DNA from 4 places in the Glutamicibacter sp. PAEs-4 genome. Region 4 is predicted to be linked to each of the others. Evidence: riboswitches for the same ligand, from Rfam matches in the RefSeq annotation. Region 4 holds a riboswitch; each other region holds the start of a gene.
What was found. A riboswitch is a leader RNA that binds a small molecule or an ion and turns the genes downstream of it on or off. The one in region 4 is predicted to bind S-adenosylmethionine.

Region 1 (7,174 bases), 670 kb from region 4:
GATCATCGACAAGCATCCCAAGCCCGGCGACCAGTGGCGTTCGCGCTACCACTCCCTGGCCCTGCACGACCCGGTCTGGTATGACCACATGCCGTATATCGAGTTCCCCGACCACTGGCCGGTGTTCACCCCGAAGGACAAGATGGGGGACTGGCTGGAGTGCTACACAAAGCTCATGGAGCTGGACTACTGGTCCCTGACTGAGGCGGTGGGCGCACGCAAGGACTCCGAAGGCGAGGGCTGGATCGTCGACGTCATCCGCGAAGGCCAGCCGCTGACCCTGCGCCCCACCCATCTGGTCCTGGCCACCGGCATGTCAGGCATCCCGAACCTGCCGCAGTACCCGGGGCAGGACATCTTCGCCGGCGAGCAGAACCACTCTTCGACCCATCCTGGCGGCGAGGCCTACCGGGGCAAGAACGTGGTGGTGATCGGGTCGAACAATTCAGCTCACGACATCTGCGCCGACCTGGTGAACAACAGAGCGAAGCCGGTCATGGTGCAGCGCTCCAGCACCCATATCGTGCGTTCCGAATCGCTGATGAAGACCGTGCTCGGCCCGCTGTACTCGGAGGAGGCGCTGGCCAACGGGATCGACCACAATACCGCGGACTTGATCTTCGCCTCGATCCCGTACAAGGTTCTGCCCGAGTTCCACAAGCCGGCCTTCGCCCAGATCCGCGAGGATGACGCTCAGTTCTACCAGTCGCTGACCGATGCCGGGTTCGATCTGGACTTCGGGGACGACGACTCGGGCCTGTTCCTGAAGTACCTGCGCCGCGGTTCGGGCTACTACATCAACATCGGCGCCTCGGAGCTGGTGGCCGATGGTTCCATCGCCCTTGCCAAGGGAGAAGTCTCGCACCTGACCGAGCATTCCGTGGTACTGGCCGACGGCACCGAGCTGCCCGCCGATGCGGTGGTCTACGCGACCGGTTACGGCTCCATGAATGGCTGGGCCGCGCAGCTGATATCCCAGGAGGTCGCCGACGAGGTGGGCAAGTGCTGGGGACTGGGGTCGGGCACCACCAAGGATCCCGGACCGTGGGAGGGGGAGCTGCGCAACATGTGGAAGCCGACCAGGGTCAAGAACCTGTGGTTCCACGGCGGCAACCTGCACCAGTCGCGCCACTACTCCAAGTACCTCGGGCTGCAGCTCAAGGCCCGCTACGAGGGGCTGGACACCCCGGTGTACGCACTCGCCGAAAGCTTCCACCGGCTCTGAAGCGCGGAAGTACCTGGGGTTTCCCGGCCCTCCTGGACCGTGATTGGTCCGGGCGGGCCGAGGCTCGTTGCCAACCGGCAGAACAGGTACTGGGGGCCGAACCGGGCAGGGATTCCGTTGCAAGCCGGTTCCTCAGCATTAAGGCGAACAGGACATGATGTGTGGCGAACAAATGAACGATTGCGACCAGAAATGACCGCAGTTCACCGAATGAATACCGGAGTATTTCGATTTAAGAAGTGAATTGTTTGACGCTGCTTCGTAATCACCCATATTGTTTTAAGCAGAATCAAGAGCATCAGCTATAAGCCCTGGCTTGCTGATCGGCAACCCTCTCAACGGTAGTGGGGTGCTCCAGGTGAGGATTCGGTTCCACGCAAAAACGTGCTGGAACAAGTACCGCACACGGCGCGGAACTCCAACTCTGGCGGCTTCGAGAAGCAAGAAGCTCCGGCGTGCGGACTACTGCGCGGTGGGCAAGACCCGAAGGAATCGAGCCATGTCATTGAATCTTGAACTTGACCCGTTGACCCTGCGCAAGGTTTTCGCTCAGCATCCGTCAGGCGTAGCCGCCCTCTGTGCAGAACTGGATGGCGAGAAGACCGGCATTGTGGCTTCGTCATTTACCGTGGGTGTTTCCCTCGAGCCAGCACTGGTGATGTTCGCCGTGCAGAAATCATCGAATACGTGGCCAAAACTGCGCAACGCTGGCCGCATCGGCGTTTCGGTGCTCAGCGAACGCAATGAAGGAGTGTGTGCTCAGATCGCGTCGAAGAACGGCGACCGATTCCGCGGGATCGACACCTATTCCTCGGAGCAGGGCGCACTGTTCATTAACGAGTCCACGCTGTGGCTGGAAACCTCGATTTACAACGAGGTCGAAGCGGGGGATCACTGGGTGATCTTGATGGAAGTCCACGGGCACCGCATCTCGAAGCACTCACCGCAGATCTTCCACGATTCGCGCTTCCATTCACTGCCGGTTCCCGAGCTCGTCTAAGCCCTTCTGAACTTCCAAAGCTTCGGCCAGATCAACGTATTGATCTGGCCGAAGCTTTTTTGATTTCGAGGCCTGCGGAATCACTTTATCCTTGCGCCAATCTGAAAACTAGGCGCGATGCCTCTTGATCTCCGGGCGCACCGGCAGCAACCCTGGACTACATGCAGCCCATGCACTGCGGGCAAGTTCGACGTGTAATCGCACTTCCACTGCAGCTGATTGCGGAGGGAAATCGGCGGCAGTGCGCCAAGAGCCCAGTTACGGCTTCAAATTCACGCAACGCCACGTCGGCGACATCAAGTTATCCACGGCCCTGAGCGGTGAAATTCTTGTCGGTTGTGAACTACTTCGGGCTCGGAGCCCTGATAGCGAACATTAATCCGTGGTGACTAAGGGTTTTGCAAAATTAACAGTATCCACAGTGTTATCCACAAAACTGTGGATGAAGTGTGGGGAAATGTGAACAAAGGAGCAAAAACCCCGGAAACTGGGCGATTGTGGGTGTTGATAACCTTGATGTGGTTGGCGTGACCTTCAATGAATTAACTTTCTTTCCACAAGTGTGAAAATGCAAACAGCCTAGTCAATAGGTGTTACCGGTGTGTAGAGTGGGGTAATCCACAGGGTTCTCCCCAGACTGTGAACAGGGGAGTCCACAGGTAGGGGTGTGTTATCCACATATTCTGTGGATAATGAAGTTTACGCCTGTTAATAACAGCCCTAGTGTTGGCTTCGGGAGAGAAATATCCACAGGCGCTTTACAGCTAAAAGTCCGTATCGACTGACATGATGAAGCGTTGCCATGAGGGCAAGGAGAATTTTCCCAGCGGGTCAATAGGGGATGGAAGTGTCTGCAATGAGTGCTGAGCCGGTTTACGAAGGACGGGAATCCGACGCAGGGCGCAAGCCGCCACAGGATATCGAGGCCGAAATGTCGGTGCTCGGCGGCATGATGCTTTCCAAGGATGCGATTGCCGACGTCGTTGAATCCATCCGCGGCACCGACTTCTACCGTCCCTCCCACGAATCCATCTACGAGGCAATCGTTGACCTCTACGGCCGCGGCGAGCCAGCCGATGCGGTCACCGTAGCCGACTTGCTGACCAAGCGCGGCGAAATCTCGCGCGTGGGTGGCGCTGCCTACCTGCACAACCTCATCCAGCAGGTTCCCACTGCGGCGAATGCCGGGTACTACGCAGAAATCGTGCGCGAACGCGCAGTGCTGCGCCGGCTGGTTGACGCCGGTACGCGCATCGTCCAGATGGGCTACTCGCCGGATGGCGAGGTCGACGCAATCGTCAACGAAGCCCAGGCCGAGGTGTACAAGGTTGCCGAGAACCGCAGCAGCGAGGACTACGTGCGCCTCTCGGACATCATCGAAGACACGGTCGACGAGATCGAGAACGCGGCCAACGCGGGCGACGGCATCACCGGTGTGCCCACCGGCTTCTACGAATTCGACGAGCTGACCCAGGGCCTGAAGGGCGGCCAGATGATCATCATCGCTGCCCGTCCCGCCGTCGGCAAGTCGACCTTCGCGCTGGACTTCGCCCGTTCGGCTGCCATCAAGCACAACATGGCCACCGTGTTCTTCTCCCTGGAAATGGGCCGCAACGAAATTGCGATGCGCCTGCTCTCGGCCGAGGCGTCTATCCAGCTGCAGGACCTGCGCAAGGGCTCGGTGGAAGATGCGCAGTGGACCAAGATCGCCACGACCATGGGCCGGCTCAACGAAGCCCCGCTGTTCATCGACGATTCGCCGAACATGTCCATGATGGAAATCCGCGCCAAGTGCCGCCGGCTGAAGCAGCGCAACGAGCTGCGCATGATCATTCTCGACTACCTGCAGCTGATGAGCTCGGGCAAGCGCGTGGAATCGCGCCAGCAGGAAGTCTCGGAGTTCTCGCGTAACCTCAAGCTACTGGCCAAGGAGCTCGACGTGCCGCTGATCGCGCTGTCGCAGCTGAACCGTGGTTCGGAGCAGCGCACCGACAAGCGGCCCATGGTCTCGGACCTGCGTGAATCGGGTTCGATCGAGCAGGACGCCGACATGGTCATCCTGCTGCACCGCGACGACGTGTACGACAAGGAAAACCGTCCGGGCGAGGCCGACGTGATCATCGCGAAGCACCGTGCAGGTCCGACCAAGACCATCACCGTGGCCTTCCAGGGCCACTATTCGCGTTTCAATAACATGTCCAACGAGGGTTAGTCCCAGTCAGAACTCATATGGCACCTACTAACCCGGCTCATTGCTGGCTATAGTGGGTGCCATGTTCGCTTCGTTGCAGGCTTTGCTTTGGGGCACCGTGGCCGGGTCCGCCCTGCTGCTGGGGTCCGGTGCTGCCTGGTGGCTGAAGATCCCCAAGGTCTGGGTCAGCGCCATCATGGCCTTCGGCGCCGGGGTCCTGATCAGCGCCCTGGCCTTCGAGCTGGTGCTCGAAGCCTATGGCACCGGTGGCCTTGGTGCGACGCTGGGCGGTGTCATTGTGGGCGCTGCCTTGTATTTCGGTGCGAACCGGCTGCTGGACTGGCGGACCGGAAAGAGGCAGGCGCAGCGCGCAGGCGAGCAGGATTCGTCCGGATCCGCGCTCGCGGTCGGCGCGCTCATCGACGGCATTCCAGAATCCGTGGCCCTGGGACTGACCGTTGTTGCCAGCGCAAGCATTAATCCGGCAATGCTGATCGCCATTTTCATCTCCAATGTCCCCGAGGGCCTGGCGAGCACCGCCCAGATGAAAGCGTCCGGGAAGAAGGGATCCTCGATCGCGTTGCTCTGGGGCGCCATCGCCATTTCCTGCGGCATCGCGGCCTTCCTCGGAGCCCTGCTGCTGGAATCCATGCCCGGCGAGGTGCTGGCTTTCGCCACCGCCGTCGCTGCCGGAGGCATCTTGACGATGATCGCCGACACCATGGTTCCCGAAGCCTACAAGGTGGAGCACGACTACACCGGATTGCTGGTGACCTTGGGCTTCCTCGCGGCGTTCAGCCTGCACGTGATCGGCGGCTAGGCGAAACCTGAGATCATGGTTGCATGCCCCTGAACCGCAGCAGCCAATCAACCGAGCGTGCCGAGTCCACCATCTATGCTCCGCAGTATCTTGCCACCACCCTTGGCATGTTCGTGCTCGTCTTCCTGGTCGCCTTCGAATCCATGGCCGTGACGACGGTGATGCCGCTGGTCAGCGAGCTGCTGGACGGTGAACGCTACTTCGCGCTGGCCTTTGCCGCACCGATCGCCAGCGGCATGCTGGGGATGGTGGCCGCCGGAGAAGTCACCGACCGGTGGGGGCCGAAGCACCCGCTGTTCATCGCCGTTGCCGTATTCTGCGTTGGGCTGCTGATCTGCGGTTCGGCCGAGAACATGCAGACGCTGATTGCCGGGCGCGTCTTGCAGGGAATCGGCGGTGGCGCGATCACCGTCGCCATCTACGTGCTCATTGCCCGGGCGTACCCTGGGCACCTGCACTCGAAGATCTTCGCCCTGTTCGCTACCGCCTGGGTGATCCCGGCGATGATCGGCCCCTGGATGGCAGGCCTGATCGCGGTGCACCTCGGCTGGCGTTGGGTGTTCTCCGGCGTGGCGGTGCTGGTGGTTCTCGCGTTTTGCGGGGTCGTGCCGGCGCTGAAATCGCTGAGCTCGACGCGCAATCCTGACCTGGGGCCGATTTCCGCCAAGCGGCTGGTGCTGGCCGGCCTGACCGGGATGGCAGTTATCTGCATGAACCTGCTCGGAAATGCGCAGGGCCGCTGGTCCCTGCTCGGTCTGGTCCTGGCGCTGGCGGTAGCCCTGGCCGCGGTTCGCCCGCTGCTGCCCAAGGGCACATTCAGCTTGGCCCGGGGACTGCCGTCCACCATCATGACCCGCATCTTCGTGGCCGGTGCCTTCTTCGGCGTGGAAGTCTACCTGCCCTACCTGCTGCGCGAGGATTACCACTTGGGCCCCGACCGGGCCGGCCTGATCCTGACGGCTTCGGCACTGTGCTGGTCGGTGGGCTCATGGCTGCAGGGAAAGCTGGGGGAGAAGGTGGAATCCTCCACCTGCATCACCGTGGGTGCCATTGCCGGCTGCATAGCGATTTCAACTGCATTGGCTACCGCGGTCTTCCATCCGCCGGTGCTCGTGCTGGTCTGCGGATGGGCTGTGGGCGGCTTCGGCATGGGCATGATCTTCCCGAGGCAAAACGTGAACATGCTGGCCCTGTCCGCCAAGGACGAGCAGGGATTCAACTCATCGGCAATGACCGTGGCCGACTCCCTGGGCAATGCCGGGGTCACCGCCATCGGTGGGGTCATCTTCGCAATGGCCGCCACCGGCATGGGGTTCATCTCGGTATTCAGCTTCAGCCTCTTGCTGGTGCTCGTCCTGATCGCGATCTCGCCGCGCACCAAAGCTGTTGCGCGGCCGGCAGCCTGACTACGCTGGGGTCATGGGCACCGAGCTTCCGAAAACCAGCAACCCCGCGGCCAGGGCCTTCGAGCAGGCCGGCATCACCAGCCTCGAGCAGGCGGGGCAGGCCGGCGCCGCGGCGCTGCTCGCACTGCACGGCGTGGGTCCGAAAGCCATCCGCCTCCTGAGCGAAGAGCTGGCCGCGCGAGGCCTGGAGATGAATCCTTGAACTGCCCGGCTCAGCCGCGCGGCAGGATCTCCAGATGGTGCTTTTCCGGTTCCACCAGATGCTTCGCGTACTCGGTGTGCTTGGCAACGTAGGCCTTCACGTACGGGCAGACCGGAACGATTCTGGCGCCGCTGGCGATGGTGTTCTCCAGCGCGAATTTCACCATGATGCCGGCCAGCCCTTGCCCGCCATATTCCTCATCCACGGTGGTGTGGAAGAAAATCCGCTCGACTCCTTCTGAACCGTCGAAATCGCGGTAGTGCGCCGCGCCGATCATCTTCCCGTCATCATCGAGGGCGAAACGCTGGCGCTCGGGCAGGAAAACTGGCT
Region 2 (7,174 bases), 320 kb from region 4:
GAACCGGAGGACAGCGAGTAGCCGAAGTCCCCGCGCAGCAGCCCGGCCAGCTGGGCCAGGTACTGCAGGTGCAGCGGCTGGTCGTAACCGTAGTAGGCCTTCATCCGCTCGATGGTCGCCGGGTCGGCGGCCGCGTCGGTGGACAGGAAGATGGTCACCGGGTCATTCGGCAACGCCTGCACCGCCAGGAAGATCGCGGTGTAGGCCAGCCAGATCACCAGCAGGGCCTGGCCGATGCGCTTGAGAATGTATCCGCCCATGTCGCTTTGCTCCGATCAGCCGTTGGACTTCCAGGCGCCCTGGAAGATCGGGGCGGTGCCGGAGGTGAATTCGACGTGGGCGTTCGCGTTGGCGCCGTAGACCTGGACCTCGTCCCAGAGCACCAGGGTCAGCGCCTTGTCCAGCACCAGGGCCCGCTGCTCCTGCTCGATGAGCTTCAGGTGCTCGGCCTCGGTGGTGGCGGACTGCTCACGCAGGAACAGTTCGTTCAGCTCCTTGTCGGCGTTCAGGGTCTGGGAGTTGTTGGCCGGGCCGTACACGGGGCCCAGTCCCCCGTAGGCGAACTGGCGGGTGCCGAAGAACTCGACCTTGTCATCGACCAGCGCGGTGGCCAGGAAGGTGTTGTCGGCCGCGCGGTTGACCAGCTTCACGCCCAGTTCGCGCCACTGCTGCTCGATCAGCTCGAAGGCCGGCTTGATGACCACCGAGTTGTTGGAGGTGGACACGGTGATTTCCAGCTTCTTGCCGTCCTTCTCGCGGATCCCGTCGGCGCCGGGAACCCAACCGGCCTCGTCCAGCAGCTGCTTGGCGGTTTCGGGGTCGTAGGCCAGCTCGGCGGACAGGTCCACGAAGCCCGGTGCCTGGCGGTTGAGGATCGACCCCGAGATCACATAGCTGTCCGAGAGCACGGTGTCCTTCAGGGCCTGGCGGTCGATGCCGATCTGCAGCGCCTTGCGCACCTTGACGTCGGCCAGCTTGCCCGATCCGATGCGCACCGCCGCGTGGTTGGCGGTCAGGTCCACGCCCTGCGCGGCCAGCACCTGGCCGCCGCCGGCGGCCAGCGCGGCCTCGTCGACCGGCTGCAGCCCGCGGACCAGGTCAACCTGGCCGGACTGGGCGGCCCCGGCACGGTGCGCGACCTCCGGCAGGTACTTCACCACCAGTTCGTCGAGGTAGGCCGCGCCCTGGTTCTCGGCGGTTTCCGGGGCCCAGGCGTAGTCCTCACGGGCGGAGAAGACCACTTCCTCGTCCGGCTTCTCCGATTCGAAGACGAACGGGCCGGAGCCGACGATCTGCGCGATCGAGGACTGCCCGGCGTTGTCCAGCTTCAGCGTTTCCGGGGCAACGAGCCCGGCGGTGACCGACGAGGTGGCACGCAGGAAGTTCGCATCCGGGCGCTTGAGCGTGACCTTGACCTGGTTTTCGCCCACGACCTCGGAGGACTCGTAGGCGCCGAAGTCCACGTTCGGCTGGATCTGGGCCTTCTTGATGCCCAGGCCCAGTGCGTCGAGGTTGGCCTTGACGGCCTTGGCGTCCAGCGGCGTGCCGTTGGAGAAGGTCACCCCGTCACGGATGGTGAAGGTGTATTCGGTCTTGGCCTCGTTGGAGCTGAAGTCGCTGGCGATCCAGCCCACAAGCTTGCCCGACTCGACATCGAAGTAGGTCAGCCGGTCAAGCACCGAGTTCAGCACGTTGGCCTTCTCGTAGAAGCGGGCCGCCTGGGTCTGCCAGTTGTTGATCGGGGTGACTTCGGCGTAGACGAAGCTGCCGCCCTCGACCGGCTCGCCGGCGGCGGCCGGGGACTCATTTGCCGGGGTGGCCGCGCTGTTCCCGCCGCAGGCGGTCAGCGACAGGCCCAGGGCGGCGATCAGTGCGGTGGCTTTCAATGCGAATCGTGTTGGCCGCATGTTTTCTGTGTTCCTCTCGGTAGTGCCCGAGGATCACGCCGAAAGCAGGCCCAGCTCCGCCAGGGGCGGACGGGCGGGACGGATAGTCCCACCCATGGACCGTTGCGAAATCTAGCAATCTCCATCGGTCCTGGCCTTAGCACCGATCCCCCGCGGGGTGGTTGCTGCGACGTCATCGAGCCAGGTCTCTCGGTCGCTCTGGATGGTGTGGTGCCCGGTGTTTTGCGGGCAATTTCAGTGTGCGGCCGCTCCCGACATGTGACCAAGCATGTCTTCATGAGCTCGTCACAAAGTCATCCGGGGACTTACTGGGGCGCCTGAACACCATGGAAGTCGCGTAACATCCGGTCACATGACGCGAGCGTGACGCCGGAACCGAATTTTCCTTGACGGATGGTGAGTCCGCGATCATAATGCCCGACGCCGGCCGGCGGGTCCGATCTGCCCGCACGGTCCGACGCCGGAGTGCGGAAACGATGCGCCGGCGGCACGCCTTCCGGGCCCGTTGAACCATTTGCCAGGCTGTACCGTGACAGGTACATGGAAAAGCTGTCGGCCGGCACGGCCGCAAACCAAAGGGGATTCGTGGAGGATCGGGACGCAGCGACGCTGCGCCACATGCACGAGCTGCACGCGGCGGATTTGTGGCGTTACGTCTACTCGCTCACGCGGGACACCTACCAGGCCGAGGACATCGTCCAGGAAACGCTGTTGCGCGCCTGGAATTCGCCGGACCTGCTGCGCGAACGAGCCGAGGCGGTGCGCGGCTGGTTGTTCACGGTGGCCCGCAACCTCGTCATCGACCAGGCCCGCAGCGCCAGGTCGCGACACGAGAAGTCCAGCGACCTGCTGCCGGAGAACCCGGCGGGCGACCACGCCGAGCGGGTGTTCGACGAGATTCTCATACGTGATGCCCTGGCCACGCTCAGCCAGGCGCACCGGCAGGTCGTGGTGCTGGCCTACTATGGGGCGCGCAGCACCCACGACATCGCCGCGGAACTGGACATCGCGGAAGGGACGGTCAAGTCCCGCCTGCATTATGGGATGCGGGCCTTGAAATTGGCATTGCAGGAACGGGGGGTCACGCGATGAGCGAGCACGACGAGGTTTTCGAGTGGGATGCGGCCTACGTGCTCGGTTCGCTCAGCCCGGCCGACCGGCGCCGGTTCGAGGCGCACCTGCAGGACTGCGAGCGCTGCCGGCAGTCCGTGGCCGAGCTCGGTGCCCTGCCCGGGCTGCTCTCCCGTGCCCCGCACCCGCCCGCGGAACAGGACTCGACTCCCCAGCCGCCCCTGGACCTGCTGCGCAAGACCCGCGAGCGTCACCTGGCCCGGCGCCGGCGGCGCACCACCAGGATCTTCGCGCTTGCCGCGGCGGCGGGCCTGGCGCTGGTGCTGGCCATCGGCGTCCCGCTGTCACTGCGCCCGCAGGCCCCGGCCATGCTGCTCAGCCTGCAGCCGGTGTCGGGACAACCGATGACCGCGCAGGTGGGCATGGACCAGGTCGCCTGGGGCACGCGGCTGAAGGTGAACTGCGATTATCCGCAGGGCTACTCCTTCGGGGACGAGAACGAACCGTGGTCCTACGCGCTGTTGGTGACCGACACAGCGGGTGCCACCATGCAGGTGTCCACCTGGAAGGCGGTGCCCGGCCGTGAGATCACCCTGGAGGCGGCCACCTCCCTGGCCATGGACCAGATCTCCGAAATCCTGGTGCAGACGCAGTCGGGCGAGGAGGTCCTGCGCGCCCCGGTGCCAAAATCTTAGGAAGATCGGTGAACCTTTGTGATCGGAGTCTCGTGTTAAGCGTGAACCGCACCGTGCGGTCACGCGAGAAAGGACTGACCCGATGAAGACCCGAATCATGACAACGAAGCTGGCCGCCGCGGCCGCACTGGCTCTGCTGCTGGCTGGCTGCGCGAACGGCGGCGGCACCACGACCGAGGAATCGGCTCCCGCCGGCGGGTACGACGCGCCCTCGGCCAGCAGCTCGATGGCGGCGGAGGGGGTCACCTCGCTGTCGACCGCGGAAACCGAGCTGGGCCAGATCGTGGTGGACGGCAAGGGCATGACCGTCTACCAGTTCGACAAGGACACCCAGGGCGCGGACACCTCGGCCTGCACCGATGAGTGCCTGACCGCCTGGCCTCCGGTGCACGGCGAGGACGTCGAGCTGGAGGGCGTCACCGGCGAGGTCGGTACCATCACCGGCAACGACGGGCAGCCGCAGCTGACCCTGAACGGCTGGCCGCTGTACTACTTCGCCTCCGACAAGCAGGCCGGGGACACCACCGGCCAGGGCGTGAAGGACGTGTGGTGGGTGCTGGATCCGGCCGGCGAACCAATCAAGTGAGTTCGCTGGGCGCACGATGTCCGGGCGGGGCGTGACGGGTCGCGGATCGGCTCCCGTCATGCCCCGGCGCCCGGCCCGGCGGCCTTCGCCCGGCCATGAGGCCCGTCACAATCGGAGGCGGTGCCCGGCCGTTCATGCAGCGCCCAAACCGGCCGTCCAGCGCCTTCCGGCGGACCCGCGGCGAGCTTGCCGCCACGTTTGCGACTTCGGCCGGACTTTTTCCGCACAGATCACCGTCGTGCACGAGCGGCAATCCGCAACGCCATCCCGTGGCGCAGGCCGGTAGCGGACCGCCGTCGATCCCTCGCCGATGCTGCGGAAATTCCCGAAATGACGGGGATCGAAGAGATTACGCCATGATTTACACTCCCTAACTGGTTCGGTTAGGCTACCCTTGTTCGACATCATTCGCATCGTGTCCCGAGGAGAGCCCCATGCCCCGCCCCAAACTGCTTGCCGCCCTGGCCGCCCTGGCCGTGCCAACCATGGCATTGACCGGCTGCGGGGTCATGGGCATCGGCCAGGCCCCGGCAGACCTGCAGATCTACTCCGCCCGTCATTACGATCTGGAGGGCGCGTTCGGCGACTTCCAGGACCAGACCGGCATCACCGTCGAGTTCATCTCCGGGGATGACGCGGAGCTGCTCGAGCGCATCAAGGCCGAGGGCGAGAACTCCCCGGCGGACGTGTTCATGACCGTGGACGCCGGCAACCTGTGGAACGCGGCCCGCCAGAACGTGCTGGCCTCGGTGGACTCGGCCACCTTGGAGCAGGCCGTGCCCGAGGACCTGCGCGACGCCGAGGGCCGCTGGTTCGGCCTGGCCATGCGGGCGCGCACCCTGACCTACAACCCGGACAACGTCGACCCGGCGGACTTCGATCCGGCCGACAGCTATGCCGGGCTGGCCGACAAGCAGTGGAAGGGTCGGTTGTGCATGCGCGACGCGACCTCCTCCTACACCCAGTCGCTGGTCGCCAGCCTGATCGACCTGCACGGCCGCGACAAGGCTCTTGAGATCGTCAAGGGCTGGGTGGCCAACGACGTGCAGATCATGGGCAACGACATCCTGTTGCTGGAGGCCATCGACGCCGGGGCCTGCGACGTGGGCATCAACAACCACTACTACCTGGCCCGCACCCTGGCCGAGAACCCGGACCTGAACGTGAAGCTGTACTGGGCCAGCCAGCAGGGCGCCGGGACGCACGTGAACATCTCCGGCGCCGGGGTGGTCGCCAACTCTGACAACCCGGAGCAGGCCCGCCAGCTGATCGAGTGGCTGGCCACCACCGGGCAGAACTCCTTCGTCGACGGCAACCACGAGTTCCCGGTCAAACCCGAGGTCAAGCCGGAGCCGCTGATCGCCGAGTTCGGAGAGTTCAAGCGGATGCCGCTGAATGCGGCCGCCTACGGCGACCTGAACGCCGAGGCCATCGAACTGCTCGCGGAGGCAGGCTACAAGTGAGCCTGCCCGAGACCCTGGCCCGTCCCGGGTCCAGGGCGCCTCGCCGCCGGCTGCTGATGGCCGGCGGCCGCCCCGCATGGTCGCTGGCCGTCGTGCTCATCGCCTGCTTCGTGGTCGCCCCGGTGGCCGCGGTGCTCATCCAGGGGCTGGGCAGCCTCACCCAGGAGGCCCTGCCGCGCGACGTGTGGGCCATGATCGGCACCACCGTCGCGCTGCTGCTGGGCGTCGGCGCCGGCACCCTGCTGCTGGGCGGCGGGCTGGCCTGGCTGGTCACCGCCTACCGCTTCCCGCTGCGCGGGCTGCTCAGCTGGGCGCTGGTGCTGCCGCTGGCCATGCCCGCCTACATCCTCAGTTTCGTCTTTTTGGCCACCTTCGACGTGGGCGGGCCGGTGCAGTCCCTGCTGCGCTCGCTGCTGGGACCCGGTGCCTGGCTGTCGCAGATGCGCTCGCTGCCGGCGGCCATCGTGGTGATGTCGCTGACCCTCTACCCCTACGTGTACCTGTTGGCCCGTTCGGCCTTCGCCGAGCAGGGCCGCGGCACCTACGATGCGGCCCGCACCCTGGGCGCCGGGCGCTGGCGCGCGCTGTGGCGGGTGATCCTGCCGCTGGCCCGCCCCTCGCTGGCCGCGGGCCTGGCCCTGGTGATGATGGAGACGCTCACCGACTTCGCCACCGTGCAGTACTTCAACGTGCAGACCGTGGCCGTGGGCGTCTACCTGGTCTGGAAGGGCAGCTTCGACTTCGACGCGGCCACCCAGCTTTCGGTGCTGGTGCTGCTGTTCGCCGTGGCGGTGCTCGGCGGCGAGCGGCTGCTGCGCGGGCGCTCGCGTTTCCACCAGAAGGGCGGGCGCGGGCAGGGCCTGGTCCCGCAGCAACTGCACGGCGCACGCGGTTGGGCGGCCACGGCCGCCGGGCTGGCGGTGTTGAGTGTCGCCTTCGCCGGACCGGTGCTCCAGCTGGCCGTGTGGGCGGTGCGCGAGCAGCTGCGCGGCGGGAACCAGCTGCTGGATCCTCGGCTCGCCCAGTACCTGGCCAACAGCGTGGCGGTGGCCGGCATCGTCGCGCTGGCCACCGCAGTGCTGGCCCTGGTGATCGTGCACAGCCTGCGGCTGGGCGGCGGCCCGCTGGTGGCCACCGCCGCACAGGCGACCACCTTCGGCTATGCGGTGCCCGGCGCCGTAATCGGCATCGGGGTGTTGCTGGGCTTCTCCGCCGTGGATGACCTGCTGAAATTCCTCGGCGTGCCCGGGGGCACCGGGCTGCTGGTGACCGGCTCGGTGGCCGGCATCCTGTGCGCCTACCTGGTGCGCTTCCTGGCCCCGGCCTACCAGGCGGTGGATGCCAGCTTCGCCAAGATCCCGCCCTCGCTCTCCGCCTCGGCGCTGAGCCTGGGCGCCGGCCCGCGCCGGCTGCTGACCCGGATCCACCTGTCGCTGGCCCGCCGCGGGGCAG
Region 3 (7,174 bases), 980 kb from region 4:
CAGCTTCTGCGCCCGGGTGCCAATGACGCCCGCGGCGACTGCCGAGAGCGGCAGGGCCACCAGCGCAATCAGCGCCATCTGCCAGGAGACCACGAACATCATGATCACGATGCCCAGAACCGTCATGATCGAGGAGACCAGCTGGCTCAGCGCCTGCTGCAGCGCGTTCTGGATGTTGTCCACGTCGTTGGTCACGCGCGAGAGCAGGTCGCCGCGCTGGCGCGTGTCGAAGTAGTTCAGCGGCAGCTTGTTGATCTTGTCCTCGACGTCCTTGCGCAGGTTGTAGACCACGCGCATGACCAGCTTGTTCAGCAGCCAGCCCGAGGCCCACGAGAAGAGCGAGGCGATGAAGTACATGGACAGCACAATCAGGATGTACTGCGAGAGCTGGGTGAAGTCGATGCCCTGCCCGGGGATGAAGTCCACCTTCGAGAGCATGTCGGCCTGGGTGTCCTGCCCGGAGTCGCGCAGCTGCGCAATGACCAGTTCCGCGGGCGTGCCCTCGGGGATGTTCTTGCCGATCAGCCCGGCAAAGATCACGTCCATGGCCTTGCCCAGGATCCGCGGGGCAATCACCGAAAGCACCACGTACACGGTGATCAGGGCGAAGACCAGCACCATGCCCAGCTTATACGGGGACATGAGCCCGATCAGCCGCTTGGCCGATGGCCAGAAATGCTCGGCCTTGCGCACCGGGGCGCCGCCGCTCCAGTCGTCGGCTCCCGCCGCTGCGTCGAATTCGTTGACCTCGGCCAATTCGCTATCCAGCTGCGCCGGATCTATATTCTTCTGCTTCTTCGCCACTTAGGCCACCTCCTCCACGCTCAGCTGGGATGCAACGATTTCCTGATAGGTTTCCGAGGTTTCGAGCAGCTGCTCGTGGGTTCCCCGGGCGACGATTTCGCCATGGTCCAGGACCAGGATCTGGTCGGCACCGGTAATCGTCGAGACGCGCTGGGCCACGATGATCACCGCGGCGTCCTTGGTCGGTTCGGCCAAGGCGGCACGCAGCTTGGCATCGGTGTTCACATCCAGCGCCGAGAATGAATCATCGAAGAGATAGGTGTTCGGCTTGGCGGCCAAGGCCCGTGCGATGCACAGGCGCTGGCGCTGTCCGCCGGAGACGTTGGTGCCACCCTGGGAGATCTTGGAGTCCAGCTGGCCCTCGCGTTCTGCCACGAACCCTTCGGCCTGGGCGACCCGCAACGCTTCCCACAGCTCGTCCTCGGTGGCCTCCTGGGCGCCGAAGCGCAGGTTGCTCGCGATGGTTCCGGAGAACAGGTAGGGCCGCTGCGGCACCGCGGAGATGTTCCGTGAAATGGTGTCGCGGCCCAGGTCCTTCAGCGGCACCCCGCCGATGAGGATCTCCCCTTCGGTGGCGTCGTAGAGCCGCGGAATCAGGTTCAGCAAGGTGGTCTTGCCAGCACCGGTGGACCCGATGATGGCAGTGGTCTGCCCGGGCTTCGCGGTGAAGGAGATGTCCGAGAGCACCGGAGCCTCGGCCCCCGGGTATCCGAAGGTGACGTTCTTGAATTCCACGGTGCCCGGGGTGGGCAGCTCGATCTGCCTTTCGGCGGCGTCGAGCATGCTCGGCTCGCTGTCCAGCACCTCGGCAATGCGGTCGGCGGAAACCATGGCGCGCGGGACCATCATGGCCATGAAAGTGCCCATCATGACTGCCATGAGGATCTGCAGCAGGTACTGCAGGAACGCGGTCAACGCACCGACCTCCACGTCGCCGTTGTCCACGCGGTGACCACCGAACCAGAGCACGGCGGCGGTGGACAGGTGCAGGATCATGGTGATCGCCGGGAACATCAGCACGAACAGGTTGCCGACCTTCACGCCCAGGTCGGTCAGCTTCTGGTTGGCATCGGCATAGCGTTCGGTTTCATGCTCTTCGCGCACGAAGGCGCGCACCACGCGGATGCCGGTGATCTGCTCGCGCAGCACGCCGTTGATCCCGTCGATGCGGGTCTGCATGTCGCGGAACAACGGCATCAGCTTGATGACCAGCAGGCCGACGACAATGAGCACCAGCGGCACGGATACCCAGACGAGCCAGGACAGCCCCGGGTCTTCGCGGATCGCCATGATCACGCCGCCGATGGACATGATCGGCGCGGTGATCATGAAGTTCAGCGCCATCAGGGTGAGCATCTGGATCTGCTGCACGTCATTGGTGCCGCGGGTGATCAAGGTGGCGGCACCGAACTTGTTGACGTCCTGGGCGGAGAAGGTGGAGACCTTCTCGAAGACCGCCTGGCGGACATCGCGTCCGACGCTCATGGAGGTCTTGGCACCGAAGTAGACGGCGGCGACGGCGGTGGCCACCTGGATCAGGGCCACCACCAGCATCAGTCCGCCGGTGCGCCAGATGTAGTCGATATCGGCATTGACCACGCCGACATCGATGATCTTGGCGTTCAGGCTGGGAAGGTAGAGCGTAGCCATGGTGGTGGCCAGCTGCAATATGACTACTGCAACGATCCACCCGGCATAGGGTTTGGAGTGTTTCAAGATGAGCTTGAGAAGCATGTGGAAAATCCTCGCTGGCATCACGCTCTCCTGCATGCTGGGCCTTCGGATTAAGGGCAGCGTGATTGAAGAGCGATTGCCAGTCTAGCGCTCCGCTTGGACACTTAGTATCATCCTTCCGATTGATATTTGCCAACCAGTGGTTAACGCTCGATTAACCGCAAAATTCCGGGGATGGTGGCGTTAATCATAGATTATGGAATTAACGCCAAGCGGCTTGGTTTCCGGCGGATTTTCATCCACCGGAAACCTAGCCCCGGTTACGCCTGCACGCTGCAGGGAACCTCGCTGGCGCAGTTCCCTCGGATGTACTTGGACAGGGCCACGGACGGGCGTTCGAAGCCCAGCAGCCGCGGGAATTCCGCCCAGGCTTCGGGCACCAGCTGCACAATGTGCTCAGGGCGCGTCCGCTCTTCCATGATGCTTCGGCCAGTGATCGGGTCCTTGCCGGTCACGCGCAGATAAGTCTGGCCAGCCTGCGGGTTTTTGGCGGTGATCCCGAGCAGTTCCAGCCGTCGCCCAAGGAGTTCTTGGTCCCCGACATTTCTGCAGAGCCGGCGGGCATGGTCCAGCGCGGCTTTCAGCCCTGCGTTGACAGCCCAGTACAGTTCCGGGGTGAATCCGGCGGCAATCCAGCGGGCCACGTATTCGTGGATGTGGGGAAGATTCAGGCACAGCAGTCCACCTCGCTGCTTCTCGGCTTCGAAGGCCAGGAATCCCCCTGACTGGAGGGTGCTCGATCCCGCGTGGAAGGGATAGTCCAGCAGCACGCTGTGCCACTTCCGCTCGCTGTCGGTTCCTTGCGTATTCCCTGTTGTGTATTCATGTTCGGCGCCCATGGCATCCTCGCGTTCGTTCCAGGCGGCGCAGCATCCTGAAGGATCAGCACCACCGATCGACTTGCCCGGGATGGCTTCCCGGACCGGCTCTTCCCCTGGGGCACCCCGCTCGATGAGGAGGGTTGCCACGCGGCTAGCCAGGTACTTAGCGCCGCGATTCCGTGAGCTTGGTTCGATAGTACTGGGCACCACCGACAGTTCGGCTTGGGCCGGTGCGCAGCACCGGCCCAGCAAGCGATTCGATCAGTTCCCGATTGGCGGCGGCGCCACCTCGTCGTGCTTGGTCCTCTCGCTGTCCTTCTGCTTCTCCGAAGGAACGGTCACGATGATTGCGGCGATCGCGATGACCACCATCAGCACGTTGAACAACAGGCCGATGGCGCCACCGAAGCGCAACGCCACATTGTCCTGCCGGCCAATGAACAGGCCCCAGGACTGGATCAGTGCCGGATCCATGGCCTGTCCAGCCACATACAGGGCCGCGGAGATGGCCACGCCGATGGCGTTGCCCAGTGACGAGGCCATCTTGTAGATGCCGGATGCCGAGCCCACCTCGCTGTCGGGAACATTGGACAGCGCCGCGTCGGTGGACGGCGTGGCATAGAAGCCCAGGCCGATGCCGAACAGCGTGAACCCGATAACGGAGAGCAAGATGTACTGGTCGATATACAGGAAAGTCATCGAGCACATCAGGATGCCCACACCGGTGAACATCGATCCCCAGAGCATCGGCTTCTTCGGCCCGAAGCGCTGCAGCAGCTTCTCACCCACGCGGATCGTGGCAAGGATGGCCACCAGATAGCCCAAGGTCAGTAGGCCGGACTGCAGCGAGGACATCCCGGCCGCCACCTGGACCAGGCCCAGCGAGACAATCAGCGTGCCGGCCGCGCCATTGAGCAGGAAGTTGGACAGCGTGGCGCCGGTGAAGGTGCCGTTGGAGAACAGCTTCAGGTTCACGAAGGGATTGCGGCTGCGCACCTCGATCTGCAAGAACAGCAGCCCGGTGACCACGAAGATCGCCACGAGCGCGATGCCTCCCAGGCTCAGCCAGCCGATATTCGGACCCTGGGAAATGTAGACGTTGATGGAGACCAGCATGAGGATGAAGACGATGAGGCCGGTGTAGTCGAAGCGGCGCTCGGCTGCCGGATCCTGCTCGGCCTTGGATTCCGGGGTGCCCTTGAGCAGGAAGAGCGCCAGCACCGAGAGCACGATGGAGATCCAGAGGATGGAACGCCAGCCCAGGAAGCTGGTGGCCATCAGCCCGCCGAACAGTGCGCAGAACCCGGAACCGCCCCAGGAGCCGATGGACCAGTAGGACAGGGCCCGCTGGCGGTCCTTGCCCTCGTAATAGGTCTTCACCAGGGCCATGGACGCGGGCATGATGCAGGCGGCGGACAGGCCCTGGACCACGCGGCCGCCCAGCAGCATGGCGCTGGTCAGCCCGCCCAGGTTCTCCGGGGTCACGGCGATCAGCAGCGAGCCGGCGATGGAAAGCCAGATGCCCAGGTAAAGGACTTTCGCCCGGCCCATCCGGTCGGCCAGCCCGCCGGCGACCACGATGAAGATGCCGGAGAACAGCGAGGTGATGGACACCGCCAGATTGGCCAGCGTTTCTTCGACGCCCAGCTGGCCGCGGATCCCGGGAATGACGTTCAGCAGGGTCTGGGCGAAAAGCCAGAAGTTGATGACTGCCAGGACGATGCCCAGCAGCCATTTGTCGGTGGGCTGCTAGGTAGTGGCGCCCGTGGTCGGTGCTGCGGACATCGTCTGCTCCCTACTCTTGTGCTCCGGTGCCCAGGTAGGCCAGTGCGGCCACCACCTGGGTGCTGGTTGCTGTTTGAAGGGTTGGGTGGATCACCGGTGCGAAGAACGGCGAGTGGTTGGCCGGGATATCGGAGGCGACGGTTCCCGCGGCCACCGCATCCTTGTATTTCTGCGGATCCATGCAGCCCACCGTCCAGTAGGCATAGGGAATGCCGAAGGCATCCGGAATGGTGCTGAAGTCCTCCGAGGCGGTGGCCGGGTCTGCATGGTAGACCTGTCCCTCGGGGAAATGGGCTTCGAAAGCCGCGGTGATCTTGGCGTTGGCCGTCTCGTCATTGCTGGTGAGCGGGAACTGGTCGTAGAACTCGAACTCCGGTTCCTTGGGCGAGCCGGCAGCCTGGCATTCGCCGCGCACAATCCGGTGGATGGAATCGATGACGCGCTGGCGGATGGCTGGCTCGTAGGTGCGGATATTCAGCAGCAGCTGAGCGCGGTCCGGGATGATGTTCGCGGTGGTGCCCGCGGTCAGCGACCCGACGGTGAGCACCGCGAAGTGCCCGGGCTGGGTTTCGCGGGAAACCACTGTCTGCAGCTTGAGCACAATGGAGGAGGCCAGCACCACAGGGTCCATCGAGTTGTGCGGCATCGAGCCATGGGCTCCGCGTCCATGCACAGTGATCCGAAGGCAATCCCCGGCAGAGAGAATCGGCCCGGCGGTGGTCCCGATCACCCCGGCTTCTGCAGGCATCACATGTTGCGCCAAGGCCACCTGGGGCTTGGGAATCTTGTCCACCAGCCCGTCTTCCACCATCGCCTTGGCGCCGGCCGCGGTTTCCTCGGCCGGCTGGAACAGGGCGATGTAGGTGCCGGACCAGGCTTCCTTGTTTCCGGCGAGGTACTTTGCCGCACCGAGCAGGGTGGCCATGTGCATGTCGTGGCCGCAGGCGTGCATGGCGCCCGGAACCTCGGAGGAATACTCCAGCCCGGTGTCCTCGGTGACCGGCAGCGCGTCCATGTCGGCGCGGGCCAAGACCACCGGGCCCTCGCCATTGCGCAGGACCCCAACGATTCCGGTGCCGCCGATCAGCTGGACTTCATAGCCAAGATCTTCGAGTTCCTCGCAGATCCGCGCCGAGGTTTCATGCTCCTTCAGCCCCAGCTCGGGATTGCGGTGGAAATGCTTGTAGAGCTCTTCTTGCCATGACAGCTGTTCCTCGATCGAAGCGGTGATTTCCTGTGCAGTGCCCACTGGGTCCCCCTCTTTTCGCGCCGAGCTGCGGTTAGCCGACATGGCCCAGCTGGCTCCGGTGATTTCAATCTATCCCCCGGCTGGCCAAGCAGTCCAACAACCGGTTTAATGCAATATTCGGCAAATTCGGCGAGCGCCGGCGGTGCTAGCGGTCCTGCTCGGTGCAGATGCAGAACCTGTTGCCCTGCCGATCCGTCGCCACGGTGAAGCTGGGCGCGTATTGGCTATCAAGTTCCGTGCTTTCGCTGTCCAGCGCTTCGAGTACCGGCTGGCTTTCGGAGAACGGGACCCACACATCCAGGTGCAGCCGGTTAGGGTTGGGATCTTCTGTTTTCTGGAACCAGATGGCAGGCAACCGGTGGTTCGGGTCGGCCAGGCTGCCGTCCTCCTGCTGCTGGTATCCCAGGCCGGCGGCCCACTGCGCGGCGACCTGCTGCGGGTCGGCTGTATCGATGCCGATTTCCACCGTGCGGATCAGTTCCGGACGGGAGGTGGCGCCAAGTGCGCGGGCCTGTTCGGAGATCCTGCTTGCCAGGGCGATATCCCGGGTGGTCACCCGCCCTCCGGCGTCATGGGAAGTAGTGGTGACGAAGACGCGGTTGTAGCGCCAGTCCACGTCCGGGTGGTGGTTGTCCATTTCGGCGGCCCCGGCAATATCGCTGAAGAGCTCGATGGCGGATGCCGCTGTTTTGGTCTGGAAAACGGCGGCTATGCCGCCGGGGATTTCCCGCCAATGCGGCAGGTCCTCAAGATAGTCGCTGATCTGCTGGTCACTGAGTAT
Region 4 (7,174 bases):
AGAGAGCTTCCAGCTTCGAGCCGGGGATATCCGACAGTTCCGGATCCACCAGGGACGGCTCAAGGGCCAGCATGCGCAGGTGCGTCAGCGACTGGAAAATGGTGAAGCGGTTGCGATCCAGGTCCTCCACCAGGTGCAGGATCTTCTGGCGTTCGCGATTCAAATGCGTGTCGTAGACATGCTGGTGCTCTTCGGACAGGCGCACCAGAATCTGCTGCTCCTGCTTGGCCGGAAGATCCAGCACCACCGATTCCTTCGTGCGGCGCAGCATGAACGGCTTGATCCGGCGCTGCAGCAAGGCGAGGGTTTCCTTGTCGCCCAAGACCTCGATGGGCCGGGCGAACTGGCGATTGAAGCGCGTGGTGTTCAGGAACAACGCCGGAGCAACCAGCGACAGCAAGGCACCGAGCTCGGACAGGTTGTTTTCCATCGGGGTACCGGTGACTGCCAACTTGAAATTGGTCTGCAGGTTCACGGCGGTCCTGTGCGCTTTGGTGGATTTGTTCTTCACGAACTGCGCCTCGTCGAGGATCAGGCCGGCAAAGCGCTGGGCTTCGTAGATCTCGTCGTTCAGGCGCAGCAGGGTGTAGGTCGTGAGAATGACATCGTAGTCCTGAGCGAGTTCCTGAAGCTGCCGCGGTGACGGCAACGTGCCCTCGACGCTGACGACCCGCAGGGAAGGGGCGAACTTGTTGATTTCCATTTCCCAGTTGGACACCACCGAGCTCGGGGCAACCACCAGGAACGGCAGGCGGGTACGCTGGGCCGCCGGCAATTGGGCGCAGGCCTCGGGATCCGCCCAGAGCTTATGGGCATGGAGCATCAGCGCAATCGTCTGCAGGGTCTTGCCCAAGCCCATGTCATCGGCGAGGATGCCGCCGAAGCCGCCCTCGTACAGGCGGGAGAGCCAGTGGAACCCCTCCACCTGGTAGGGACGCAATTGGGCATCCAGCGTGTTCGGAACCTGGGCATGGTGGGCCTCGGCGACCTTGAGCAGCGAACGCATGCGTGCGATGAACAGGTCAGCGCCGTCGATGCCTTCAGCCATCTCGTCCAGTTCTTCGAACATCGAGATCTGGAAGACCGTCAGCTTCAGGTCTCCCTCCTTCGGCTTGTCGTTCATCGCCTGGGCTTCGTCAACCAGCGCCTTGAGCTTGGCGAACATCGGGTGGTTCAGCGAGAACCAGGTGTTATCCGGCAGGCGGAGCTTCATCTGGCCATTGCTCATGGCCTCGACAATCTGCGAGAAGGGAACCTCATGGTCGCCTACGGTGATTAGCAAGCCGAGATCAAGCCAGTCGGTCCGTTCATGATTCACGGCATTGATCTTCAGCTGGGGGAGTTCACGCAGCTGGCGGAAGGTCGGCCGGGTGCCCTGCTCGACGAGCTGGACCTCCGGAAGGCGCTCCAGCGCGGGCAGGATCTCGGTGACGAAATCAATGGTGTCATCGCGTGCGTAGAACTTCGGCGACAGGTTGGGGTTGCCGGCTTCCTCATGCTCCAGGAACACCTCATGCACGGCGGCCTGGAGCAGTTCCTCGGCCTCCACGTCGTACACTTCCTGGTCGCTGGGGATCCCCGGGTAACGGATCTGGAAGTCCAGCGCGGCGGTGTCGTTCGGTTCCTTGTTCTCGTTGAATTCGCGCTTGTAGACCACGGTGGCGTGCACATAGGGAGGTTTCAGATCCGGCAGGACCAGCTCGTCGCTGACGCTGCGCAGCTCGAAACGGCGAGCCAGGCGAGGGTAGGAGGATTCGAAGAAGTCGTTGATCTCCGGTGCGGGCACGGTGACCGGGCGGCGGTCGATATACCAGCGGCGGTGCGCGTCGGGAACCGGCTCGGTGCTTGGAGCCAGCCAGATTTCATCGGGCTGGGCCATCTGCGCATAGAAACCATGCTCGGCGATGACACCGCTGGGCGCCTCCGGATCAAGCACGAGATCCTGCCCGGCGATGTGCAGGACGCCGTCCAGCTGCAGCTGCTGCTCATCCAGGGAGGCCTGCATGCTGAAGCTGGCCGGATCAACGATCCGCACGCGCTGCTCGGAACGGGTGGTGATCAGCGCAATGCCCAGCTCGCCAGCCTGTTCGAGCAGCGGCCAGAGCAGCTCGGAAGCGTACTCGTCCAGGAACAGCCAGTCTTCGTCCACCTTGAACTGCAACTGGCTGTCGCTGCGGGCCATGGAGGCGAAGCGGGTGAACCAATGGTGCTGTGCACGCAGCAGGTTCCAGCCGTAGGTCTTGAAGCCCAGGGTGGTCCAGCGCAGCTGGCCGCGCACCCAGCGGCCTTCGGCATTGCGGACCATGGGGCGCACGCCCAAGCGGAAGCGCTTGTTGCGGGTTGGGTGCGGGATGGTCCCGGTCGGCATCCACTGCTGCTGCTGGGTGGCGTCCTTCGAATCGAAGAGCAGGAACTGCAGCGCCATCGGCACCACCGGATCGTGCTGCGAACCGAGCAGCCCGTCAGCCGGGCCCGGCTCGGACTCCTCGAACCATGAATCGATTTGCTTTGACCACACGGTGTCCGGCTTCTCTTCATGGACCGGCAGCGGGCGAGGCTGGGAGGCGATCTTATTGGAGGTAATGGCCAAAGCCGCGATATGAGAGCAGATGCCTGGCGCGTCGCAGGTGCACTCGCAGGATTCGATCTTCCACTCGCCACCCTCCAAGTGGACCTGGATCATCGGAGAGAATTCTTCGCCGGAATCGGTGACTGTGCCCTCGATCTGCCCGGTGTTCTCATCGAATTCCACGTCAACCACGGAATTTGCTTCTGCGGCCAGGTTCTTTCCATAGAAGAAAGGAACGTTGCCCAGAAAAGCCAGTAAATGGCGGGCGTCAATGGTTGGTGGAACAGATTCAGTCATCCTCTCATCGTTTCACGTTCCGGGCCGTCGCGAAAGTTGAAGGGCCCTTCTGTGAATAATCACTATCCATGACGTAGCGTTGACGCATGTCCCACGTGTGGCCCTACCTTCCAGCCCGAGCAGTGAACATCACCTCGCTCGTCGAATTCGACCGCCTCGCCGCTGAAGCGCTGGTTTCCCACCATGCCCACGGAAAAGGCTGGCGCGTGCACCGCGTGGATCTGCGCGAACGGGATACCGTGCTGAAATCGCTGGATCTTTCCGAAGCGCTGTTTATCGATTGCCAGTTTTCCGCCCAAGGCCAGCAGATCGTTCAGGCGACGGGCGGGCTGTGCATGAGCTCGGGGGCGCAGCTGCCGTTCGAGACCGGAGCCCGCGGCTTGTACACGGCAGAAGAGCTGTACTCGGGGATCTGGACGCAGACCTACCAGCAGGTGCCCGATGCCAAAATATATGCGTACTCCCAGCAGCATGCGGCGGCGAATGCCGACAGCGATCACAGTGCGCTGGCCCGGACCCTGCACGATCACCACATTGGCCATGCGCTGGTCTCGGAGGTGTATGAGGGTACGTTCAAGGACACTCCGATCATCGGGGTGATGGGCGGGCATGCGATGAACCGGGGCACCACGCAGTACGCGCAGGCCTTGGAGCTCGGGCGCATGATTACCCGTGCTGGCTACGCGGTGGCCACCGGGGGAGGGCCAGGAGCCATGGAAGCGGCCAATGCCGGTGCGTGGCTGGCCGACTATGGGGCAGATGACATCGCGACGGCCTTGCAGATGCTCGCCGAAGCGCCAGATGCGATCCACCAGCGCACCGGCTGGGCGAGAACCGCCCTGATGGTGAAGGAGCGTTTCCCCAGCAAGCGGCAGTCGCTGGGCGTGCCGACCTGGTTCTACGGCCATGAGCCGCCGAACCTGTTTGCCACCCGGATCGCCAAGTTCTTCACCAATTCCATTCGCGAGGCGATCCTGCTGGAGCAGTCCAACGGCGGGCTGGTCGTGCTGCCCGGGGCTGCCGGCACGGTCCAGGAAATCTTCCAGGATGCCTGCGAGAACTACTATGCCACCGGTGCCCGCGTGGTGCCGATGGTGCTGGTCGGCCGCGACTACTGGAGCCGGGATCTGCCCGCGTGGCCGCTGCTCCAGGCACTGGCCAAGGAACGCGTGATGGAGCAGAAGATCGCCCTGGTGGACACCGCCGAGGAAGCGCTGGCGTTCATCCAGTCCATGGAAACCCTGCGCCGTCGGACCCGGCCGGCAAAGGACAACTAGTCCGGGGCATCGAAAATGCCGGGACAGCCGAAGCTGTCCCGGCATTTTCGATGCCAAGCGGAGTATTAGCTGACGCTGACGTCGAAGATCAGGCCCAGGCAGTAGGTGACGGCCGCCGCGCCCCAGCCGATGGCCAGCTGGCGCAAGCCGCGCTTGAATGGGGAGGCTCCGGAGAGCAGGCCCACGATGCCGCCGGTGATCATCAGGGCGATGCCCACCAGCGCCACCGACACGATGATCGCGGCCAGCCCGGAGAGGCCGAAGATGTAGGGCAGGATCGGCACCACCGCGCCGGAAGCGAAGAGCAGGAATGAGGTGGTGGCCGCCCCGGTGGCCGAGCCCAGCTCCTGGTGCTCCTTCTCGAGCTCCTCGCCGCGGCCTTCCGGGTTCAGCGAGAAATCAGGGTTGCAGTCGCAGGTGAACAGGCCCATGCGTTCGGCGGCCCGGTGCTCGGCGTCCTCGTCGCTCATGCCGCGGGCCTTGTAGATCAGCACCAGCTCGTTGGCGTCCAGATCCAGGTTCGGGGCTGCGGTCAGTGTGACCTGGGTGGGCCGCGAGGCGGTCAGCAGCTCGCGCTGGGAACGCACCGAAACGTATTCGCCGGCCGCCATGGACAGCGCTCCGGCCAGCAAGCCGGCAATGCCGGAGAACAGCACGAAGGCCGAAGAAACGCCGGTGGCGCCGATGCCCATGATCAATGCCAGGTTGGATACCAGCCCGTCGTTGGCGCCGAAGACCGCGGCGCGGAAGTTGCCCGACAGCCGTGCGCGTCCTGCCGTGGCCAGGGCCCGGACGACTTCCTCGTGGACCTGCTCGTCGGCAGCCATCTGAGCCGTGGCGTCCTTGTCATTGCGGTAGGGGGAGCTGCTCTCGGAGCGCTGGGCCATGGCCAGCACGAACACCGACCCGAAGTGCAGGGCGAGGAAGCGCAGCATGGTGCGGCGCAGCGACGGTCGGACTTCCTTGGCATGCTCGCCGAGCATGGTGCGCCAGTGGGATTCGTGGCGCGCTTCGGCTTCGGCCAGGCCCAGCAGGATTTGCCGTTCCTGCCCGGACTTCTTTTCCGCCAGGGCGCGGTAGATGGCGCCCTCGGCGACTTCATCGGCGAGATACTTGCGCCATCGCTGGATCTGCGCTTTGGTTGGTTCGGCGACTGGGTGCTGTGGCATCTCGAAAAGGCTCTCCTGGAACGTGGGGTTTCCCATGGAAACCCGTGGATCGGCTCAGCTTTCCACTTTAGCCAGCGCCCCTGAACTTGGGAATTTGGCAAGGCTAAATGCATGGCGCCTGCCGGCCGGATTCCCGGCCGCCGGCACCACCAGCAGCAATTCTGAGGTGTCCGGGTCGAAGGCCGGACGGCGGGAGCAGCGCGCGATGAGGCGTTCGAGCTGGAGCGGGTCCGCAACGTAGCGGGTGCACCAGCGGCCCTCGGCGGTGAACTGCACCTGGCCGGTCTGGCGGTCGATGATGGGAAGAATCGGGACAGCCATGGATATCAACTCTCTGGCGAGCTCTTGCCCGTGCACCAGTTGATGCGCGGACCGCTTCTTCATCCGAACCACCCATGAACTTGGGGTTGGTGCGCGGCCAGTCGGAGCTTGGCGCCGCGTCTCGTGAAGCAACAATTCCGAGCGTACCGCCGCATGCGGCGCCAGATGAAGCCGTACTGCGTAATATGACTTCCGGTCAGTTCTCCGGGGCCAGGGAATCGGCCAGCTGCTGCAGCTTCTGGCGGTGTTCAGCCCACTGCGCCGTGGTGTAGCCGGGCAGCAAATCCAGCGTCGCGGTCCAGCCGGCACGGCCGTCGAGCTGCTCGCGGATGATATCCAGCTGCCCTGCATGCCGGGAGGTCTCGGCCAAGGCATGGATGAGCAGATGATCCAAGGTGGTATGCCCGGCCGGCCCCCACCACGGGACGTGCACTGCAGAATCCAGGGCCAAGGCGGCGATGCCTTCGTCCGCGAAGGCGATGGCCTTGCGGTACAGGCCGATCAGCTGCTGCCCGTCCATGTCCGCGGGCGGAAGGAAATCAGCGTCGGGATCATGAGGCGAGATGAACTCGCGGACATAGGCGTCGTTGGCCTCGCGCTGCAGGCAGGTGCCGAAATACTCGTATTCGTTGATCACCAGATGGTGCAGCACGCCCAGGATATGGGTGCCGGTAGGGGTGAGCGGGGTGCGGGCCAGCTGCTCGGCCAGGCCCTCGGCCTTGAAGATCGCATTCTCGCGTGCCTCGCCCAGATACCCGCAGAGCCTGTCCTTGGTGCTGTCCATGGACAGAGTCTAATGATCGCGGCCGGCCCGCGGTAGGGGACACCGCGTGTTTACCATTGGTAAACTTGCCCCGCAGGCGGTGAAGCCGCCGCGGATGCCGCTGCCGGACACGACGTTGATGGAGCCAAACGATGAAAACCTTGCCAGTTGAACCAACCGGTGCTGCGATCAACATCGGTGCGCGGCTGCGCGGGGTGCGGCAGACCCAGCGCATGACCATTGACCAGGTCGCAGAGCTCTCCGGGCTGACCAAGGGCTTTCTCTCGCGTGTGGAACGCGACCTGACCAGCCCCTCGGTGGCGACGCTGCTGCGCCTGTGCGAGGTGCTGGGCATCGAGGTCGGCACGCTTTTCGAAGTCCCGGAAACGAAACTGGTGCGCCTGGACCAGGCGCCGCGGGTTTCACTGGGCGGCGACGGGATCACCGAGCAGCTGGTGACCCCGCGCAGCGAAAAGCGGCTGCAGATGATCCGCGCCGAGATTGCGCCGAGGGGCACTGGCGAAGCGGAACTGTATTCGATGGATTGCGAGCTGGAAGTGCTGCACGTGATCGCCGGAGAATTCATCCTGATCCTGCCCGACCAGCGATTGGAGCTTGAGGCGGGCGACACCGTAACCTTCCCGGGCCGCGAGCCGCATAGCTGGCAGAACCCTTCCGATGAGCCGGCCGTGGTGACCTGGACGCTGATCCTCTCCTGAGCCCAACCCCTGCGCCCGCTGCGGCGGCACGCTCGGCGCGATGCGGCTGCGCGTTCGCT

Region 1: linked by a shared signal. The riboswitch ahead of ACR9WD_RS16240 (flavin reductase family protein) and the one ahead of ACR9WD_RS02925 (hypothetical protein) in region 4 are both predicted to bind S-adenosylmethionine.
Region 2: linked by a shared signal. The riboswitch ahead of ACR9WD_RS01410 (ABC transporter substrate-binding protein) and the one ahead of ACR9WD_RS02925 (hypothetical protein) in region 4 are both predicted to bind S-adenosylmethionine.
Region 3: linked by a shared signal. The riboswitch ahead of ACR9WD_RS14730 (hypothetical protein) and the one ahead of ACR9WD_RS02925 (hypothetical protein) in region 4 are both predicted to bind S-adenosylmethionine.

Annotation. Positions count from the first base shown of each region.
Region 1 is NZ_CP195017.1:3,442,356-3,449,529, reverse strand. Features, by position in the region: gene ACR9WD_RS16245 (NAD(P)-binding domain-containing protein) at 1-1,225, shown strand, start outside; SAM riboswitch class IV at 1,513-1,630, shown strand; gene ACR9WD_RS16240 (flavin reductase family protein) at 1,725-2,225, shown strand; gene dnaB (replicative DNA helicase) at 3,082-4,437, shown strand; gene ACR9WD_RS16230 (ZIP family metal transporter) at 4,499-5,236, shown strand; gene ACR9WD_RS16225 (MFS transporter) at 5,260-6,642, shown strand; gene ACR9WD_RS16220 (hypothetical protein) at 6,656-6,844, shown strand; gene ACR9WD_RS16215 (GNAT family N-acetyltransferase) at 6,855-7,174, opposite strand, start outside.
Region 2 is NZ_CP195017.1:283,804-290,977, reverse strand. Features, by position in the region: gene ACR9WD_RS01415 (ABC transporter permease) at 1-260, opposite strand, end outside; gene ACR9WD_RS01410 (ABC transporter substrate-binding protein) at 276-1,907, opposite strand; SAM riboswitch class I at 2,026-2,116, opposite strand; gene ACR9WD_RS01405 (sigma-70 family RNA polymerase sigma factor) at 2,448-2,999, shown strand; gene ACR9WD_RS01400 (anti-sigma factor family protein) at 2,996-3,673, shown strand; gene ACR9WD_RS01395 (COG4315 family predicted lipoprotein) at 3,756-4,259, shown strand; gene ACR9WD_RS01390 (extracellular solute-binding protein) at 4,694-5,722, shown strand; gene ACR9WD_RS01385 (ABC transporter permease) at 5,719-7,174, shown strand, end outside.
Region 3 is NZ_CP195017.1:3,124,356-3,131,529, forward strand. Features, by position in the region: gene ACR9WD_RS14720 (ABC transporter ATP-binding protein) at 1-804, opposite strand, end outside; gene ACR9WD_RS14725 (ABC transporter ATP-binding protein) at 805-2,538, opposite strand; gene ACR9WD_RS14730 (hypothetical protein) at 2,799-3,377, opposite strand; SAM riboswitch class IV at 3,432-3,544, opposite strand; gene ACR9WD_RS14735 (MFS transporter) at 3,621-5,090, opposite strand; gene ACR9WD_RS14740 (M20 family metallopeptidase) at 5,155-6,393, opposite strand; gene ACR9WD_RS14745 (4a-hydroxytetrahydrobiopterin dehydratase) at 6,539-7,174, opposite strand, start outside.
Region 4 is NZ_CP195017.1:606,522-613,695, forward strand. Features, by position in the region: gene ACR9WD_RS02910 (SNF2-related protein) at 1-2,866, opposite strand, end outside; gene ACR9WD_RS02915 (LOG family protein) at 2,953-4,143, shown strand; gene ACR9WD_RS02920 (VIT1/CCC1 transporter family protein) at 4,209-5,312, opposite strand; gene ACR9WD_RS02925 (hypothetical protein) at 5,367-5,633, opposite strand; SAM riboswitch class IV at 5,649-5,762, opposite strand; gene ACR9WD_RS02930 (DinB family protein) at 5,830-6,417, opposite strand; gene ACR9WD_RS02935 (cupin domain-containing protein) at 6,549-7,115, shown strand.